Tistrella mobilis: one gene and its partner. The protein of the gene in region 1 interacts with the protein of each later gene in a pairwise test. Links are inferred from orthologs where the notes say so. Each region holds a gene or a part of one and is shown on either strand. Other genes may lie near its edges.

Region 1 (15,353 bases):
ACGTGCAGAGCGTCGTCGAGCGCCGCAACACGATTCCGATCCTGGCCAATGTGCAGGTCGAGGCGGAAGCCTCGGGCCGGCTTCGCCTGACCGCCACCGATCTGGATCTGTCGGTGGTGGAGGATGTGCCGGCGACGGTGGGGCAGCCGGGGCGGACCACCGTGCCGGCGCACACGCTGCACGACATCGTCCGCAAGCTGCCCGACGGAGCCGAGGTCGAGCTGGCGCTTGATGCCGCCAAGGGCCAGGTGAAGCTGACTGCCGGGCGCTACGCTTCGGCGCTGTCGGTGCTGCCGGCCGAGGATTTCCCCGAGATCGCCGAGGGCAACCTGCCCTTCGCCTTTTCGCTGCCGGCCGAGGAGCTGAAGCGGCTGATCGATAAGACCCGCTTCGCAATCTCCACCGAAGAGACGCGCTACTACCTGAACGGTATCTATCTGCATGTGGCCGAAGGGCCGGATGGCCGCCGGCTGCGTGCGGTCGCGACCGATGGTCACCGCTTGGCGCGTGTCGAGGCGGATGTACCAGAAGGCGCGGCCGGCATGCCTGGCGTGATCGTGCCCCGCAAGGCGGTGGGCGAGTTGCGCAAGCTGGTCGACGAGGTCGAGGCTGAGGTGTCTGTGGCACTGTCGGAAACCAAGATCCGCTTCGTCTTCGGCGATGTGGTCCTGGTCTCGAAGCTGATCGACGGCTCGTTCCCGGATTACGAGCGGGTGATCCCGGCGGGCAACGACAAGATGGTGCGCATCGACTGCAAGCCCTTCGCGGCCGCGGTGGATCGTGTCGCCACGATTTCGAGCGAGAAGTCGCGCGCCGTACGGTTCTCGCTCACCGATGGCCGGCTTGATCTTGCCGTGACCAGCCCGGATAACGGCTCGGCAAGTGAAGAGCTGACGGTCGACTACGAAGGCCAGCACATCGATATCGGCTTCAACTCGCGCTATGTGCTTGATGTGGCCGGCCAGATCGACGGCGATCTGATGGAGCTGGCGATCGCTGACGGGGCTTCGCCGGTGGTGATCCGCGACACGGCGGACGCCGGTGCGCTCTATGTGCTGATGCCGATGCGGATTTGATCACGTCCGACCTCACCGATTTTCCGGAGCGCGTGACCGGTGCCGCGTCCTTGCGGCCCGGCGTGATGCGACCGGCCATCACCAGGCTGGTCCTGACCGGCTTCCGCAATTACCCGACCCTGCGTCTGGCGCTGGATCCGGCACCGGTGGTGCTGACCGGGCCCAATGGTGCCGGTAAAACCAATCTGCTTGAAGCCGTGTCTATGCTGGCTCCCGGGCGCGGTCTGCGCGGTGCGCGGCTTGGGGAAATGGACCGGCTGGCTCCGGGCGAGGAGATCCGCGCTGCCGGCGGCGGTTGGGCAGTTGCGGCGACGGTCGAGACGGCCGACGGTCCGGTCGAGGTCGGCACCGGCCTGGCCGGTGGCGGTCTGGAGCGTGAGCGCCGGATTGTCCGGGTGGATGGGCGTAATTCGAGCGCAGCGGAACTCGGGCGGCGCTGGTCGGTCCTCTGGGTGACGCCGGCGATGGACCGGCTGTTCGTCGAGGGGGCGGGCAACCGGCGGCGGTTCTTCGACCGGCTGGTCTATGGGCTGGATCCCGACCATGCCGGGCGGATCGCCGCCTACGAGCAGGCGATGCGCGAGCGGGCGCGTTTGCTGCGAGATGGCCGGCGGGATCCCGCCTGGCTTGGCACGCTGGAGGCGACCATGGCCGCCAAGGGCGTTGCGATCGCGGCTGCGCGGCTGGGTTTCGCAAGCCAGCTGAAATCGGTTCTGGTGGCGGGTGGTCACGGCTTCCCCAAGGCCCGGATTGCGATTGAGGGCGAGGTGGAGGCGGCACTTGCCGGCCAGCCCGCCCTTGCGGTGGAAGACGGGCTGGCCCGACGGCTGGCCGAAAACCGGGGGATCGATGCCGAGACCGGGACGACCCGGGCCGGTGTCCATCGCACGGATCTGGCCGTGACCCACGAGGGCAACGGCATGCCGGCGGCGCGCTGCTCCACCGGCGAACAGAAGGCGCTGCTGCTGGCCCTGGTGCTGGCGGTGGCACGGCTGAAACGGACGGTGGAAGGATCGGCGCCGATCCTGCTGCTGGATGAAGTTGCAGCCCATCTCGATGCCGAGCGACGCGACGCGCTGTATGACGTGCTCGTTTCGCTTGGCGCCCAGGCCTGGCTTACCGGCACCGACCGCCCGCTCTTCGCCGGGCTCGGCGGCGGACGGGCGCAGTTCGTGCGGATCACCGATGCCTCGGCGATCCGCGACCAGATCGTCGACCCTGCCGGCACTTCCCTGCCGGCGGCGGACGACCATGACCGAGGATGATGGAACCGGTTCGATGACAGAGCAGCCCGCACACTCCCCGTCCGAGACTGCCATCGCAGCCACGTCCTATGGCGCCGATTCGATCAAGGTGCTGCGCGGCCTGGATGCCGTGCGCAAGCGTCCCGGCATGTATATCGGCGATACCGACGACGGCTCGGGCCTGCACCACATGGTCTACGAGGTGGTCGACAATGCCATCGACGAGGCACTGGCCGGCTGGTGCGATACCGTCGATGTGGTGTTGAACCCGGACGGGTCGGTGACCGTGCGCGATAACGGCCGCGGCATCCCGGTTGATATCCACGAGGAAGAGGGTGTGTCGGCGGCCGAGGTCATCATGACCCAGCTGCATGCCGGCGGTAAGTTCGACCAGAACTCCTATAAGGTCTCGGGCGGTCTGCACGGCGTCGGCGTGTCGGTGGTGAATGCGCTGTCGGAATGGCTGGAGCTGCGCATCTGGCGGGCGGGCAACGAGCATTTCATGCGGTTCCGCATGGGCAATGCCGAGGCTCCGCTTGAAATCGTCGGGCCCTCCGGCGACCGGACCGGCAGCGAAATCACTTTCCTGCCGTCGACCGACATCTTCACCAGGACCGAATTCGACGCGGCGACCCTTGAACGGCGCCTGCGTGAGCTGGCCTTCCTGAACTCCGGCGTGACGATCGAGTTCACCGACCTGCGGGCGGAGACACCGGCGGTCCATCGCATGCATTACGAGGGCGGTATCGAAGCCTTCGTGCGCTATCTGGACCGCAGCAAGTCGCCGCTGCACTCGCTGCCGATCACCGTGTCGGGTGAGCGCAGCGGGATCACGGTCGAAGTATCGATGCAGTGGAACGACAGCTATCACGAGAATGTTCTCTGCTTCACCAACAACATCCCGCAGCGGGACGGCGGCACCCATCTGGCCGGTTTCCGTGCGGCGCTGACCCGCACGATCAACGCTTATGCGGCGTCTTCCGGCCTTGCCAAGCGCGAGAAAGTTGCGATCTCGGGCGAGGATGCGCGCGAGGGTCTGACCTGCGTTCTGTCGGTGAAGGTGCCGGACCCGAAATTCTCGTCCCAGACCAAGGACAAGCTGGTCAGTTCCGAAGTGAAGCCGGCGGTTGAGAATCTGGTGGGCGAGCGTCTGGACCAGTGGTTCGAGGAACACCCGCAGGACGCCAAGGCGATCGTCGGCAAGGTGGTCGAGGCGGCGGTGGCGCGCGAGGCGGCACGCAAGGCCCGCGAACTCACCCGGCGCAAGAGCGCGCTCGATATCACCAGCCTGCCCGGCAAGCTGGCCGACTGTCAGGAGCGCGACCCCGCCAAGTCCGAAATCTTCCTGGTCGAGGGTGATTCGGCAGGCGGCTCCGCCAAGCAGGGCCGCAATCGTGCCAATCAGGCGATCCTGCCGCTGCGCGGCAAGATCCTGAACGTGGAGCGCGCCCGCTTCGACAAGATGCTGAGCTCGGCCGAAATCGGCACGCTGATCTCGGCGCTGGGCTGCGGCATCGGCCGGGACGACTTCGATCCCGACAAGCTGCGCTACCACAAGATCATCATCATGACCGACGCGGACGTGGACGGCAGCCATATCCGCACCCTGCTGCTCACCTTCTTCTATCGCCAGATGCCCGAGCTGATCAAACGCGGCCATCTGTTCATCGCCCAGCCGCCGCTCTACCGCATCAAGCGCGGGTCGAGCGAGGTGTATCTGAAGGGCGAGCTGGAGCTAGAGAACCACCTGATCGCCCAGGCGCTGGAGGACACCGTTCTCACCCTGGCCTCGGGTGCCCAGCATGCCGGCGGTGACCTGCGGGTGATCGTGGAGCGCTCACGCGATGTCGCCAACCAGCTGAAGGCCATCGCACGGCGTGCGCCGCTCTGGCTGCTGGAAGAAGCGGCCCTCGCCGGCGCGCTTTCCGAGGCTGCCTTTGCCGACCGGGCGGCGGCGGAACGCGCCGGTACCGTCCTGGTCAGTCGGCTGGATGCCCGTGCCAACGAGCATGATCGCGGCTGGTCCTTCGCGGTCGAGACCGGTGCCGCGGAAGGCGAGATCGGCCCCTCGGCCGGTGCCGGCCGGGCGGGCGAGGTGCGGCGGATCCGGGTGCGCCGCGAGCTGCGCGGCATGCAGGAAAGCTATGCCATCGATGCCAGCCTCTCGCGTGGCGGCGAGGCGCGGCTGATCAGCCGTCATCTGGCCGAACTGGGCCCGGTCTTCGACGGCGTTGCCACGATCGCCTTCGACAAGGGGCGCGAGGTGCGGGTCGTCGCCCCGCGTGATCTCTTCGAGGCGGTGCTGGAGGCCGGGCGTCGCGGCATTCAGGTGCAGCGCTATAAGGGGCTGGGCGAGATGAACGCCGACCAGCTGTGGGAGACCACCATGGATCCCAACAGCCGCACCCTGCTTCAGGTTCGGATCAATCACGCCGACGAGGCGGATGAAATCTTCACCACCCTGATGGGCGATGTGGTGGAGCCGCGCCGCAACTTCATTCAGGACAACGCGCTGAACGTTTCCAACCTGGACGTGTGATCTATGGCCGATGATGCTCTGCAGGGACGGCAGTCATTCAAGGACGCACTGCTGATCCTTGCAGAAGCATCGCGGAAACTGGAAGCGCAAGGGGTTGCGCGGCCGATCCTGGTGGGTGGAGCAGCTGTAGAATTCTATACGGCTGCACGCTTCATTTCGGGCGATTTTGATATCGTTACTCCCAGCCAGGATAAACTCGAAGCGGTCTTGCGCGACTCGGCTTTGAAACGCCACGCGATGGGACGCATGGATTGCAAAATTACGCGTTGAATATTGGTATAGAGGTGGTTGGTTCACGTCTCCTGGACGGCATGGGATCGATCGACCATGTTTCGCGGATCGAATTTGAGCCGGGGTTTTATGTCGATTTTATCGGAGTGGAAGATCTGATTGCTGACCGGGTGGCGCAGGCTGATGCGACGTCTCGGTTGGATCGCGATCGCCTGGAGCAGGCGATCGTGCTGTTCAAAATGCTTGTTGACCGGATTGATCGCCCATATCTTTCTCACCAGATTGAGCAGCAGGCACCCGGACGATCCTTGGAATGGTTCGAGGTCGAAGTCTATGCGTTTCCTGGGAAAATATGACGACTTCACCCGCGAACAGGCGCGCCGCGCCCGCGAGATCGGGCTGACGGATGATGTCGTGCAGCGCTTGCGGACCCGGGATGAAACTCGCACACCATCCAAGCTGATTCTGTTGGCAGCCATCCGAGAACGCAGTCAGGATGAAGACGCGCCGGTCTGGTAGCCGCGAGGCTCACCTGCGTCAATCGAACCGGAACGCCGAAACCGTCGTCTCCATCACCCGGTCGGAAAAGATCTTCCGGCCCCGTCCTTCGGGTGCCGCACCCGCGGCGACCATGAGCGGTATCAGGTGCTCTTCCGCCCGGGGCGGGTGGCAGAGCCGTGCCGCGGGTGCCTCCGCCCAGTGCGTCAGCGCCGCATGGCGGGCGGCGGGGGTGGCCTCTACTGCATCGGTCAGCCAGGCGTCGAAGCTGTCGGAGATCGGGGCGAAGCGCGGATCGCCATAGCCACGCATGTTGTGGAAGCTCATGCCGCTGCCCAGGATCAACACGCCCTCGTCACGCAATGCGCCAAGGGCTGTACCGGCGGCGAGGTGGCTTGCCGGATCCAGATCATTGCGGATCGACAGCTGAACCACCGGCAGATCGGCCTCGGGGGCTGCGAGCAGCAGCGGGATGAACATGCCGTGGTCGAAACCGCGCGCGGGGTCGACATGGGCGGCGAGGTCGGCGGCCCTCAGCAGATCGACTACCCGGGCGGCGAGGGTGGGATCGCCGGGCGCCGGATAGCGCAGCTGATAGGTGTGTGGCGGGAAGCCGTAATAGTCGTAGATCAGCTCCGGCGCCGCGGCACCGGTGACGGCAAAATCGTCGGTCATCCAGTGGGCGGAGACCATCAGGATCGCGCGCGGCCGCACCGGCAGCCCGACGATCAGCCCGCGCAGAAAGTCGCCCATGCGGGCCCAGGTGTCGCGGGGCGTCCAGTCCATGAAGAAGCAGGGGCCGCCGCCATGGGGGATGTAGATTGCGGGTATGCGCGCGGTCGCGGCCTGGCTCATGGGGGCGTCCTCCGGCTGGGGTTCGATCCCGAGTATGCGTCTACGGACTGATCCGGCAAAGTCGCATGAAGGTCACGACCTGGAACAGGCCGTTCCACGTAGTGTCCGCAAGTGCAAAGTCATTGTTCCCGCCCCGTTCCGAGACCTGCCATCCATGCGCCGAGCCTCAGTTCCCGTCCGTCGTGATCCCGTGCTGTCGCCGGCTGCCGCCGAGGTCCCGGGACGGGATGGCCCGCTTCTGATGGCAGAGCGCCGCCCCTCTGGCGGTGAGGCCAGAGCATCGGGTCGTGGTGGCGGCAACGGGCGTCGTGGAGCGGGAAGGGGGGGGACCGGTGGCCGCGGCGGTCGGCCGCCGCGACGCTGGTTGCGCCGGGTCGGCATCGCTGCTGGCGTGGTGGCGCTGGTCTTTGCCGGCTACATCGCCTGGGTGTTGCGCGATCTGCCGTCGCTGGATGAACTGAACAAGCCTGCGGCGGAGCCGGGCATCACCGTGCTGGCGCGCGATGGTACCGCAATCGCCGTCTACGGCCGGCTGACCGGCCGCCAGATCACCGTCAACGATCTGCCGCCGGCCCTGGTCGAGGCGGTGCTTTCCACCGAAGACCGGCGGTTCTACGAGCATCCCGGTATCGACATCTTCGGCATCGGTCGCGCGGTCTATGCCAATCTTTCGGCCGGCCGGGTGGTGCAGGGCGGCAGCACCATCACCCAGCAGCTGGCCAAGATGCTGTTCCTGACTCCGGAACGCTCTTTCGAGCGTAAGCTGCGCGAAGCGGTGATGGCGCTCCGCCTGGAGGCGGTCTACGACAAGAACGAGATCCTGGCCCGCTATCTGAACCGGGCCTATTTCGGCGCCGGCGCCTATGGCATCGACGCGGCGGCGCGGCGCTATTTCGACAAGCCGGTCGAGGAGCTTGATGTCGGCCAGTCTGCGATGCTCGCGGGTTTGCTCCAGGCCCCCTCGGCCTATGCACCGACCTCTGCGGCCGAGCGGGCGGAGCGGCGGATGAGGGCGGTGGTCCAGAACCTGGTCGATGTCGGCTATCTGACGCCGGAGGCAGCGAAAGAGGTGCGGGTGCCCAAGCTCGCTCCCTCGGCCCGGGCGACGGTGGGCGCCACCAACCGGCGCTGGTTCGCCGACTGGGTGCTGGACCAGCTCTCGGCCCATATCGAGCCCACCACCCGCGACATCGTGGTCCGCACCAGCCTGGATGCGGAGTTGCAGAGTGCCGCGGAAGCCGCGGTGAGCGAGGTGCTGGCAGCCGACGGGCCGCAACTCAAGGCGGGCCAGGGAGCTTTTGTGGCGGTGGCGCCTGATGGCGGCGTTCTGGCGATGGTCGGCGGCCGTGACTATCGCACCAGCCAGTTCAACCGCGCGACCCAGGCCTGGCGGCAGCCGGGGTCCACCTTCAAGCTCTTCACCTTTCTGGCCGCGCTGGAAGCGGGTTGGGCGCCGGACAGCCTGGTACTGGATGCGCCGGTGACGGTAGATGGCTGGTCGCCGGCCAATTTCGAGCCGGAATATGCGGGCGAAGTGCCGCTGGCGCAGGTCGCGGCGCGCTCGCTCAACACCGCAACCGTGCGGGTGGCCGAAGAAGTCGGGCGTGATCGGGTGATTGCCACTGCCCGCCGGCTTGGCCTGTCGGGCGACCTGCCGCGGGTGCCGAGCGTGACTCTGGGGACCGGTTCCGAGACCCTGCTGGAGATGACCGCGGCCTATGCGGCACTTGCCAATCAGGGCCGTCCTGTCCAGCCCTGGGCCATCGAGGACGTGCGGGCGGCTGACGGGAGCGTGCTTTATCAGCGTACGGCGCCGGACCCTGTCGAGCCGGTTCTGTCGGCCCATACCGTCGAGGCGATCAACGCCATGCTGGTCAAGGCGGTGGAGACGGGGACCGGCCGTGCCGCTCAGCTGCGGGGCGCCGTCATCGCGGGCAAGACCGGCACGACCCAGGACTACCGTGACGCCTGGTTCATCGGCTATACCGGCGCCGTCTCGGCCGGTGTCTGGGTTGGCAATGATGATGACGCGCCCATGCGCGGCGTGACCGGTGGCCGGCTGCCGGCCAAGATCTGGGCGCGGGCGATGTCGGAAGGTGGCGGCCGGATGATGCTGGTGCCGCCGCCGGTGCTGGAGACCAAGGCACCGGCACCGGTGCCCCCACCGTCGGATGATCCGCTCTCGCGCCTGCTGCGCGGCCTGTTCGGTGAGGAGACGACAGAGCCCTCTCAGCCTGGGCGCCCGTCGGCACCGCAGCCTGCTCACCCGGCACCTTCCCAGCCGTCACGACTTTCGAACCCACCGGCCTTCCCCGGGGAGCGTTTCGACCGCTGACGGCGAATGCCGGTTCAGGCCGGCCGGTTGGGCCGGTGGACCAGCAGCCTGTTGGCGGTGAGGGCAATGGTGGCGAGTACCAGGATGGTGCCCGCGATCGGGATCGGCGTGCCGTCGGCAAGCGGCGCCGTGGCGGCAGCGACGATACCGCCCGTGGTCATCTGGGTGCTGCCGATCAGCGCGCTGGCGGTGCCGGCCATGTGGGGATAGGGCAGAATGGCCGCGGTGAAGGCCTGAGGCAGGGCGAAACCGGCACCGGCAAGCAGGAAAGCGGCGCCGGCGGTGACGCCAAGGGCGCTGTCGGTGCCGGTCAGCGCCTGGGCCAGCATGACCAGGCCGCCGGTTGCCATCAGGCAGAGTCCGATGGTCAGCAGACGCAGCGAGCCCAGCCGCATCACCAGCCGCCCGCCGATACCGGCACCGGCCACATAGCCGGCGACGGCCAGACCGAAATAGAGACCGAAACGCTCAGGCCGGATGCCGTAGCCCTCGATCAGCAGCACCGAGGAATTCGACACCCAGGCGAAAAGCGCGCCGAAGGCGGAGCAGGTGCAGATGCCCAGACCCACGAAACGGCGGTCGTGGAGCAGGTCGCTCATCGCCCGCAGGATGGCGACCGGCCGGATCCGGCTGAGATCGCGATTGGTGATCGGCTCCGGCAGAATGGTGACGGCGCTTGCGATCAGCAGAATGCCGAGCACACCGAGGGCGGCGAAATTGCCGCGCCAGCCGAACAGCACCTCGATCTGCCCGCCGATCATCGGTGCCACCATGGGGGCGAGCGCGGTTGCGGAGGTGATCGAGGCAAAGATCGATCCGGCGCGTTCGGGCGGAAACAGGTCGCGGACCAGGGCGCGGCCGATCACGGCACCCGCACAGGCGCCTGCCCCCTGCAGCACCCGGGCCATGACCAGCTGGTCGATGGTCGCAGAATAGAGACAGAGAACCGAAGCCACGACCTGCACCGCCATGCCGGCGATCAGCACCGGCCGGCGGCCCAGCGCATCCGATACGGGGCCGTAGACCAGCTGGGCAAGGGCCAGCCCCCACATGTAGCCGGTCAGGGTCAGCTGTGCGGTCGCGGCATCCGCGCCCAGATCCCGCCCCATCGCCGGCAGCGAGGGGAGATAGAGATCGGTCGAGAGCGGCCCGAGGGCCGTCAGCGCGATCAGGACCAGGGTGATACCGCGGCTGGGGGCGGCACCGCGGCCGGAGCCGGGGGTGGGGGAGGACATTGCGGCGATGCCGATCGGAAGCGCGTGGAGATCTGCCAGCTTATAGGCTGTCAGGCGTTGCCGGCCAAGGGGCACGCCTTGATCGCCAGGCGCACCGCAGAGTCTCGCTTTGTGAGACAAATTTCGCCGGACAGGATTTCACACCTTGTCTCGAAGAATACTTATGCATGATGATTTCTGCTCTGGCACCTCAAAAATGTCAGCGATGCTGACATGTCTGTTTGAAAATAAGAACGGGATTACAGTAGGTTGTGAAATATCGGCGAACCGATGGCCGTCCGGACAGGTCTGAGACAGGTTGTTGCGTAACGGGCGTTTCCGTCATTCTATGGTGACATGTTGTCCCGCGATAATCGCGAATAAATTGACGGACTGCCGCCTGCGGAGTTATATCTCCCCCACATGTTGAGGCCCGGACGCAGGGGCCCCCCGGAAATCCGACGCCCGCCCCAGCGGGCGGCGCCGGCAGCGAGGGACTCCGCCGACGGAGCACGCCCCGTAGCTGGAGAGGATTTGAGCGTGACGATCAATGCAGGTCTCGAAGGGATTGTCGTCGCCGAGACGGATCTGTCGCTTGTCGACGGCAAGAACGGCTATCTGGTCTATCGTGGCAATTGGGCCAAGGATCTCGCGATCTCCCGCACCTACGAGGATGTGGTCCACCTGCTGTGGCGCGGCCACCTGCCCGACGAACGCGAGAGCGAGGCCTTCCGTGCCGAGCTGGCGGCCCGCCGCAAGCTTCCCGACTATCTGAAGACGATCATCCGGGCGCTGCCGCCCGAGACCGACACCATGAGCGTGCTGCGCACGGCGACCTCGGCGATCGGTGATCGCAGCTTTGCCTGGCCGCCTACTTTCGAGCAGGCCTCGGAGATCCTGGCCAAGGCGCCGACGATCATCGCCTATCGCAATGCGCTGAACACCGGCCGCGATCCGATCGAGCCGGATGAGCGCCTCGGCCATGCCGAGAACTATCTCTATATGCTCCATGGCGAGAAGCCGACCCGGGTCCATACCCGCGCGCTCGACGCCTACATCATCCTGACTGCTGAGCACGGGCTCAATGCCTCGACCTTCACCGGTCGGGTGATCACCTCGACCCGTTCCGACATCGCGTCTGCGATCACCGGCGCGATCGGTGCGCTGAAGGGCCCGCTTCACGGCGGCGCGCCCTCGGAAGTCGATACGATGCTGGAGGAGATCGGCACCAAGGAGAATGCCGAGCCCTGGCTGCGCCAGCAGATCGAGGCCGGTGAGCGCCTGATGGGCTTCGGCCACCGGGTCTACAAGACCATGGATCCGCGCGCCGTGGCACTCCGCCAGGTGGCAGACAGCTTTGCCGGCGAGGATCCCTGGTTCGATCTCTCGGTCCATGTCGAGGAGACCGCGGTACGACTGCTGTCGGAATACAAGCCCGGCCGTAATCTCTATCCGAATGTCGAGTTCTGGGCGGCGGCGGTGCTGCGCGGCGTGCGCATCCCCACCGACCTTTATACCCCGACCTTCGGGCTGGCGCGCATGGCCGGCTGGTCGGCGCATATCCTGGAACAGGCCGACAAGAACCGCCTGATCCGACCGGAATCGACCTATGTCGGCGAGATGCCCAAGGCGTCCTGACCTCTGGCATCCTGACATCTGGCGCCTCGATGCAGAACGGCCGGTCGCCCCGTCGGGGCGGCCGGCCGTCTGTTGATGACGACCTTTGCGGTGGCCGATCAGTCGCGCGGCAGAGGGCTCACGCGCCAGTGGCCGGGACGCTTCGGATCTGCCGCCAGCCTGCGGGCGCACCAGTCCAGCAGATCGGCCATGCCTTCTTCAACCGGCCAGGCGGGGTTGATTGCGATCAGCCCGGTGGTGGTCATGCCGTCGGCTGTGCTGCCGGGTGGCAGGATCGACAGTTCCGCGCGCAGGCCCTCGACATGGGGTGGCAGAGCGCGGCCAAGTCTCCGCGCCAGATCTTCGGCAGCGTCGGCCCGTTTCACCGGATACCAGATCAGGTAGCTGCCGCTGGCCCAGCGTTCGATCGCAGCCTCCATGGCGCGGGCCAGACGATCGAACTCGTCCACTTCTTCAAAGGGCGGGTCGATGATCGCAAGACCGCGCCGTTCTCCCGGCGGCAGGCAGGCCTTGAGCACGCCGTAACCGTCATGGCGCAGCACCTCGATCCGCGGGCCCGGGCGGGGCGCCCGCGCGGTCAGAACCCGTTCCAGCCGCGCACGCACCGGGTCGACGGTCTCTGCCGCAATCAGTCGGTCCCCCGGACGCATGGCAAGGGCGGCAATGAGGGGAGAGCCGGGATAGCGTCGGCGCGTGCCGATGGCACCTCGGCCGTCATCGACGGCATCCAGTGCCCGCCGCAACCCGGCGATCAGCGCAGGTTCGTCGGTGGCAGGCCGGTCGGCGATACGGAATATGCCGCCACGAGCCTCGCCGCTGCGCAGGCTTTCGGGGGCTTCCAGGTCATAGAGCCCTGCGCCGGCATGGGTATCGATCACCACGAAGGGCTTCGACTTACGGGCCAGATGAGCGACCGTGGCGGCCAGCGCCGCGTGTTTGATGATGTCGGCAAAATTGCCGGCGTGAAAGTCGTGGGCGTAGTTCATGCCTGGATCGGGCCCTGTCCTGGAAACGCCATGGGCGGTCACCCGGATGGTGACCGCCCCGGCGTCTTTCGACAAGGCCTGGCTGGCCGGTATCAGCCTTGCGTGCTCTGCGTTGGCTTCGAGAAATGCACATCCTCGGGCTTCAGCCCGTAGAAGCGCATGGCATTGGGGCCGAAGATCAGGTCCTTATGCGCATCGGGCACGTCGTCGCGCTCGCGGATCGAGCCGAAGGCCTCCCCCAGCTTGCCGCCCGCATAGTGGGTGTGCGGGAAGTCCGCGGCTCCCAGAATGCGATCGGCACCGATCAGATCGACGAAGGCCGGCAGGTTGGCCTCGTCACCCTCGACGGTGAAGTAGATCTCGCGCTCGCGCAGATAGTCGATCGGTGCCTTTTCCGCCGGCCAGACCTCGGCCGCGGGTGTCACCCGCCACTTGTCCATCCGGTCGAGCACGGTGGGGAACCAGCTGGCGCCACCTTCCAGGAAGCCGACCTTCAGCGACTTGAAGCGATCGAGGATGCCGCCGCCCAGGAAGCTGAAGAAGCCGAAGACGATGGTCATCTCGAAATTGAGGATGAAGGCTGCAGCCGGGCTGTCGAGCCCTTCGCCGATGCCGTCATGGGCCCAGCCGACATGGACGCAGATCGGCAGGCCGACCTCTTCCGCTGCTGCCCAGACCGGATCGAACCGGCGATCATGCAGCAGAACCGATCCGACCGTGCCCAGCACCATCAGGGAGGTCGCCCCCAGGGCCTTGGCGCGATGCACCTCCTTCACCGCCTGATCGGGCAGGCGCATCGGCAGAAGTGCCGCCCATTTCAGCCGGGTGGGCTTCTTGGCGCAGGTTTCGGCCATCCAGCTGTTATACGATCGCATCAGCGCCGCCTCGAACAGCGGATCGCGGGTCAGCGGCTGGAGGAAAAGGGTCGAGTAGATCGTCGCCACATCCAGCTGAATCTCGTCCATCTTCGCGCAATAGGCGTCGACGTCGAGAATGCCCTGGATGGCGGTGCTGACCGGCTTCAGCTTCGCATAGTCGGTGACGATCGGGCTGGCATGACAGGACGCCTGATAGCCCTGCATCTTGGGGCGCATCTCGCCATCGATCAGCCAGGCATAGTTGCGCTGGGTTCGATGGGCGATCATGTCGCCGATATGGACGATCTTGGGCCGCCGGTGCCAGTAGGCACGGTCCAGATAATCGAAGATGCCGTCGTGATCCTCAATGTGAGAATCGGCATCGATGAAGGGATGTTTTTTCTCGGCCGACGCGAAAGCGCCACGCCGGTTCGGAACGGACTGATAGGTCATCGGGCTGCTCCGCCGTGCTGCCTGCCTGAAATGGCAAATGTCTCATTCTGCGAGACGATTTCGGGCGATCCACCATTGCGTGATATTGGCCGCCCTGTCCTAGCCAAAAATGAGCACCGAAAACCGGCTTGTCAATTTTTGCGATCTATTCTGCCGTAAATAATCGCCGCTACCGCGATATCTCCGGACCTTGGCGGGGAATGTCTCGTTATATGATACTTACGCAGACAAATTGCTCGCAAAGGTTGAGAAAACGGGTTGCCGGTTAGATAGCGATGTTTTAGGGTCTTCCAACTGATGGTAGATAATCCGTCAGGATAGTCATCGGTGGGAACGATCGCCAGCGGCATTGCACCGGCACAAAGCCGGGCGAGATCGCGCCGGAAGGGACGGCGGCTGGTGGCGGAACCAGGGCAAGTGGCGCAGGCGATGCGGCGGGCAAGCCGGCTTTGTCTGCGAAGTGGGGCAGTCGCGAACGGGGGGCCGGCGGGTACTGATCTGCCGGCGTGAAGACGCAGACCGGATGTGAAGCGCGCAGCGGCAGGTCGCCGCCACGCGCAGTGGGTGAGCCATTGCCTGCGGTCCGGTTTGAGGATCAACCCTGATGGCACGCGACCTGTTCCTTCAAAGGGAGCATGTCCGATGCATCACGATCTTCCGACCGTCGCGGCCAGCGGGTTTCGGACAGCCAGACTGGTTGACGCTTCTCTTGCCGACGGCCGCGGTGCGACGGCACCGACGGCGAAGCGGCTGGATATCCTGCTCGCTCTCGACGATCTGGGCATTGATGCGGCGCTGATCGGTTATCCGGCGGCCCGGCCTGCGGATCTGGCCCTGCTGGAGGCCAGTCGTGGACGTTGCCGGCAGGTGGCCCGCATGGTCTGCACCGCGCTGGCCGATGCGCCGGTTCTGGCGGATCTGCTGGGCCGCACCGGACCGACCGAAAGTGGGCCTCCTGTCGAGGTCGTGCTGGAATGCGGCACGGACCCGCGTCTGGCAGAGGGGGGGGATCCGGTGGCGCTGCTGACCGGCGCAATCATCCGTCTGGCGCCCCGGGCACCCGTCTGGGTAGAGCTTGCGGCGATTGCTGCAGCCGCGCCCGAAATGCTGCGGAGTCTGGTTCATGCCGCCCTTGCCGCTGGCGCCCGGGGGCTGATCCTTGCCGATACCACCGGCCGGATGCTGCCGGCCGAGACGGCGGCCACGCTCGGCATGCTGCGGGCGATCACCGGCCCGACGATCCCGGTGATCGTGGCGCCGGCCGACGATCTGGGCCTTGCCACCGCGAATGCGTTGGCCGGGCTTGCCGCCGGTGCGGATGGGGTGTTGGGCGCCATTGGCGGTTTGGGGGAGCGGGCCGGTCTGGTACCGATCGAGGAGGTAGCGACCGCGATCCGCTATCGCCCCGATCACGTCCGACTGGACCA
Region 2 (4,891 bases), 1.2 Mb from region 1 along the record:
CCGATGCCCAGGGCCTGTTCAGGGAGCCTGCCCGATGATCCGTCCCGGCACCGTCCTGCTTCTGGGCTGCACGGCCGCGATCGCGGCCGGTCTGTTCTGGGTGAAATACCGGGTGGCCAGCCTGGAAGACGCCTATGTCGCGCGCAATGCCGAACTGCTGCGCGAGCAGGAGGCGATCCATGTGCTCAAGGCCGAATGGGCCTATCTGAACAACCCTGAGCGGCTGGAGCGTCTGGCCGGCGAATATCTCGACATCCGGCCGCTTGAGGGGGCGCAGCTGGTGAGCCTGGCCTCTCTGCCGCTGCCGCGCGCCGAGACCGAGCCCAGGCCCAGATCCAAGCCCGGCACCCCGCCGGCCACCTGGCCGCTGGTCGACCATGTCCCGGAACCGCGCAGCACGACGGTCGCGTCTGCGCCGCGCAACGCAACGGTCGCGTCTGCACCGCGTGATGCAACGGTCGCCGCGGCACAGCCGGCGCCCCGGTCTTCGATCGATGCCGCGATCGACAGCGTTCTCGATCAGAGCGGCGTGGTGCTGACAGGGGGTGCGCGATGAACCGCGACGACCGCTTCGGCCCCCGCCGCGAGGATCGCGGCCGCCCGCAGGAAGCGGCGCCCGAGGCGCCGCGCAAGCCGCGCGTGCCGCTGCCGCGTGCCCGCCGGGTGCGGCTGGGTGTTGCGCGGGCGGTCAAGCTCGACGGCAATGTGAAACAGGCGCTGGAGACCGGCCGCAATCGCGTGCTGTTCACCGCGGCCTTCTTCGCGCTCGCCTTCATTGCGCTGTCGATCAAGCTGATTGCGGTGGGCGTGCTGCATGAAGGCGGCGAGCCCCGGGTCGCCCGCGGCGCGCCGCCGCCGCAGCTGGTGCTGGACCGTGCCGACATCACCGATCGCAACGGCGTGCTGCTGGCCTCCAACCTGATCACCGCCTCGCTCTATGCCGATCCCAAGCTGGTGCTTGATCCGGTAGAGGCGGCGGTGAAGCTGCGCACCGTGCTGCCCCATCTGAACCAGACCGACCTGATCGCCCAGCTGTCGGGCGACCGGCGTTTCGTCTGGATTCAGCGCGGGCTGAAGCCCGAACAGCAGTACGAGATCAATGCGCTCGGCATTCCGGGGCTTTATTTCCAGCGCGAGCAGCGCCGGATCTATCCCCAGGGCCGGCTGACCTCGCATGTGATCGGCTTCACCAATGTCGACAACACCGGCCGTGGCGGGCTGGAGCAGGGGCTTGACCGCACGCTGCGCGAACGTGCCGAGACCGGCCGCGGGCCCCTGGTCACCTCGATCGACATCCGCGTTCAGCAGGTGATGCGTGAGGTGCTGCGCGACGCGGTGCAGGAATTCCAGGCGATCGGTGCGACCGGCATCGTGATGGATGCGCGCAACGGCGAGATCCTGGCCATGGTCTCGCTGCCCGATTTCGACCCGAACGCCCCGGTCAACCCCGAAGATCCGGCGATGTTCAACCGGGCGACGCTCGGCGTTTACGAGATGGGCTCGATCTTCAAGGCCTTCACCGCCGCAGAGGCGCTGGATGCAGGCGTGGTGAAGATCGATGGCGGCTTCGATGCCACCGATCCGATCAAGATCGGCCGCTTCACCATCCGCGACTTCCATCCCGAGCGGCGCTGGCTGAGCGTGCCCGAGATCATGCTCTATTCGTCCAATATCGGCGCCGCCAAGATGGCGCTGGCGGTGGGGGCAACCCGGCAGCAGGACTATATGCGCCGCTTCGGCTTCCTGACCCCGGCCCGGATCGAGCTTCCCGAGGTGGGTCTGCCCCAGGCCCCCAATCCCTGGCGCGAGGTCAACGTCATGACCATCGGCTTCGGCCATGGTGCGGCGGTGAGCCCGCTTCAGGCCGTGGGCGGCATGGCGGTGCTGATGAATGGCGGTTTCAAGGTGCCCGCCACCCTGGTCAAGCATCAGCCGGGCGAGCGGGTGGTCCGCGAGCAGGTGATCGCCCCGGAGGTCACCGCCCAGGTGCGCAGGATGATGGTCAGCGTGGTTCAGGACGGCACCGCCAAGAAGGCGCAGGTCCCGGGCTATCTGGTCGGCGGCAAGACCGGCACGGCGGAAAAGGCGGGTGCCGGCGGCTATCGGCGCAAGGCGCTGCTGACCTCGTTCCTGGGCGGCTTCCCGATGCAGGATCCGCGCTATGTGGTGCTGGTCACGCTCGACGAGCCCAAGCCCACGCCCAAGACCTATGGCTATTCGACCTCGGGCTGGAACGCCGCCCCGACGGCGGGTGAGCTGATCCGCCGGATCGCGCCGATCCTGGGTGTGCGGCCGATGTCGGCCGACGGCAGCCCCAACCCGATGCCGGTGCTGCCGCAGAACCGCGACAACGAGCTGCGCTATGCGCTGGTGGGCGACGAGGACGAAACCTCCGTCACCGCCGATCTCCCCCAGTCGGATACCGAGGTGACGAATGCGGCTTATTGAGCTGATCGACCGCGATGCGACCGCGATCGGCGGTGATACCCGGATCACGGGCATCACCGCCGACAGCCGCGCCGTGCGGCCGGGCATGCTCTTCGCCGCCGTCCCGGGCACGGTGCGCGACGGGCGTGACTTCATTCCGGAAGCCATGGCGGCGGGCGCCGTCGCCGTGCTCGCCCCGACAGGGACGGTGGTGCCGGCGGGTGTGGTGCTGGTCGAGACCCGGGACGTCCGCGGCGCACTCGCCCGCATGGCCAGCCGCTTCTATCCGAAGCGTCCGGGCGTGATCGCGGCGGCCACCGGCACCAACGGCAAAAGCTCGGTGGTGTCGTTCACCCGCCAGATCTGGGTGCGGCTGGGCCTGGCCGCCGCCAGCCTCGGCACGCTCGGCTATGACGGGCCGGGCGATCTGGCTGCGCCGGGGCTGACCACGGTCGATCCCGTGGCGCTGCACCGTCTGCTGGATCAGGCGGCGCGGGCCGGGGTGGGGCATCTGGCGATGGAGGCGTCCAGCCACGGGCTGGATCAGCACAGGCTGGACGGCATCGCGCCGGTCGCGGTTGCCTTCACCAACCTGACCCATGACCATCTGGATTATCACGGCACGATCGAAGCCTATCGCGACGCCAAGCTGAAGCTGTTCGCCGAGATCGCGGCGCCGGCCGGCTATGCGGTGATCAATGCCGACAGCAGCCATTACGACCATTTTGTCCGCGCGGCCCTGAAGCGGCCGCTGGCGGTGATCGATTACGGCCGCAAGGCCCGGGTCCTGCGCCTGGTTTCGGTGGAGCCGATGGCCGGCGGCGGCCTGCATGTGGCGATCGAATATCGCGGCCAGCGTCATGAGTTCGGCCTGGGGCTGACCGGCAGCTTCCAGGCCCATAACGTGCTGGCCGCCATGGGGCTGGCCATCGGCTGCGGTGCTGCGCCCGAGGCGGTTGTCGCGGCACTGCCCTATCTGAAGGCGGTACCCGGGCGCATGGAGCAGGTCGGCACCAGCGCTGCCGGTGCACCGGTGCTGGTGGATTACGCCCATACCCCCGATGCGCTGGAGACGGTGCTGAAGGCGGTGCGCCCCCATGCCCATGACCGGGTGGTGACCGTGTTCGGTTGCGGCGGCGATCGCGACCGCACCAAGCGTCCGGCGATGGGCAGGATCGCGCTCCGCGAGGCCGACCACGCCATCGTCACCGACGACAATCCGCGCAGCGAGGACCCGGCGGCGATCCGCGCCGAGATCCTGGCGGCCGGCCCCGATCTGGTCGAGATCGGCGACCGGGCCGCGGCGATCGACACCGCCATTGCCGGCCTGGGGGCCGGCGACGTGCTGGTGATCGCCGGCAAGGGCCACGAGACCGGCCAGAAGGTCGGCGATCGGGTGCTGCCCTTCGACGACCGCGAGGTTGCGCGCGCAGCCCTGCGTGCCCATGGCGGTACGGTGATCGGGGGAGGGGCGGCATGAGCATCACCCGGCCTCTCTGGACGATTGACGCGGTCGTTGCGGCAACCGGCGGTTCCTCTGCGGGGGCTGATGCCGCCATTTCGGGTGTCGCGATCGACAGCCGCGAGGTCCGCCCCGGCGATCTGTTCGTGGCGCTGCTGGGCGATACCAATGACGGCCACGACTATCTGGCGGCGGCGCTGGCCAATGGCGCGGCTGCAGCCCTGGTCCATCGGGTGCCCGAAGATCTGCCCGCCGATGCGGCCGCAAGGCTGATCCGGGTGGGCGACACCATGGCCGCGCTGCAGGCGCTGGGTGCGGCTGCCCGCGCTCGTTTCGCCGGCCGGGTGGTGGCGGTGACCGGCAGTGTCGGCAAGACCGGCACCCGCGGCGCCATCGCTCGGGCGCTCGGCGCCTATGGAACGGTTCATCAGAGCCTGCGCAGCTTCAACAACCATTGGGGCGTGCCGCTGTCGCTGGCGCGGATGCCGGCCGATGCCGACTACGCGGTGCTGGAACTGGGGATGAACCATGCGGGCGAGATCGACGTGCTCTCGCGCCTCGCCCGGCCGCATGTGGCGCTGATCACCAAGGTGGCGCCGGCCCATCTGGGCAATTTCCGCGACGAGGAAGAGATCGCCGACGCCAAGGCCGAGATCTTCAACGGGCTGGAAGCCGATGGCGTGGCGGTGCTGAACCGCGACAACCGGCATTTCGACCGGCTGGCCGCGGCTGTGCTGCTGGGCCATCCCGCAACCCGCGTGGTCGATTTCGCCGCCAGCCGCCATGGTGCCCAGCGCGCCATGATCCGCCTGATCAAGGCGACCCCGGCGGGCGGCGGTACGGCGATTGCAGCCGAGGTGGCCGGCCGGCCGGTGGATTTCGTGATCGGCGTGCCGGGCGCCCATTGGGTGGAGAACGCGCTGGCGGTGCTGGGCGTGCTGCACGGGCTGGGGCTGGAGGCGGGCCCGGGGGCGGCGGCGCTGGCGGCGCTGGAAGCGCCCG

The links.
Region 2: the proteins of P7L68_RS05695 (region 1) and P7L68_RS11230 interact in binary tests that used the Escherichia coli proteins (3 or more experiments, as listed by UniProt). The link is inferred for Tistrella mobilis from one-to-one orthologs.

The regions. Positions count from the first base shown.
Region 1 is NZ_CP121017.1:1,873-17,225, forward strand. What follows is about bases 6,404-9,292. They hold P7L68_RS05695 (transglycosylase domain-containing protein), read left to right. Parts: upstream 6,404-6,807; coding sequence 6,808-8,778; downstream 8,779-9,292. Other genes in these bases: P7L68_RS05690 (class III extradiol ring-cleavage dioxygenase), read right to left, coding at 6,404-6,443; P7L68_RS05700 (multidrug effflux MFS transporter), read right to left, coding at 8,793-9,292. Also shown: dnaN (DNA polymerase III subunit beta), read left to right, coding at 1-1,076; DNA replication/repair protein RecF, read left to right, coding at 1,073-2,341; gyrB (DNA topoisomerase (ATP-hydrolyzing) subunit B), read left to right, coding at 2,355-4,859; P7L68_RS05680 (hypothetical protein), read left to right, coding at 4,863-5,129; P7L68_RS05685 (hypothetical protein), read left to right, coding at 5,171-5,446; more of P7L68_RS05690, read right to left, coding at 5,628-6,403; more of P7L68_RS05700, read right to left, coding at 9,293-10,013; P7L68_RS05705 (citrate synthase), read left to right, coding at 10,533-11,630; P7L68_RS05710 (23S rRNA (adenine(2030)-N(6))-methyltransferase RlmJ), read right to left, coding at 11,729-12,691; P7L68_RS05715 (amidohydrolase family protein), read right to left, coding at 12,709-13,926; P7L68_RS05720 (hypothetical protein), read left to right, coding at 14,569-15,353. UniProt on the Escherichia coli protein: Cell wall formation. Synthesis of cross-linked peptidoglycan from the lipid intermediates.
Region 2 is NZ_CP121017.1:1,194,790-1,199,680, forward strand. Bases 1-3,000 are described here. They hold P7L68_RS11230 (peptidoglycan D,D-transpeptidase FtsI family protein), read left to right. Parts: upstream 1-552; coding sequence 553-2,448; downstream 2,449-3,000. Other genes in these bases: rsmH (16S rRNA (cytosine(1402)-N(4))-methyltransferase RsmH), read left to right, coding at 1-38; P7L68_RS11225 (hypothetical protein), read left to right, coding at 35-556; P7L68_RS11235 (UDP-N-acetylmuramoyl-L-alanyl-D-glutamate--2,6-diaminopimelate ligase), read left to right, coding at 2,435-3,000. In the rest of the region: more of P7L68_RS11235, read left to right, coding at 3,001-3,907; murF (UDP-N-acetylmuramoyl-tripeptide--D-alanyl-D-alanine ligase), read left to right, coding at 3,904-4,891. UniProt on the Escherichia coli protein: Essential cell division protein that catalyzes cross-linking of the peptidoglycan cell wall at the division septum. Required for localization of FtsN.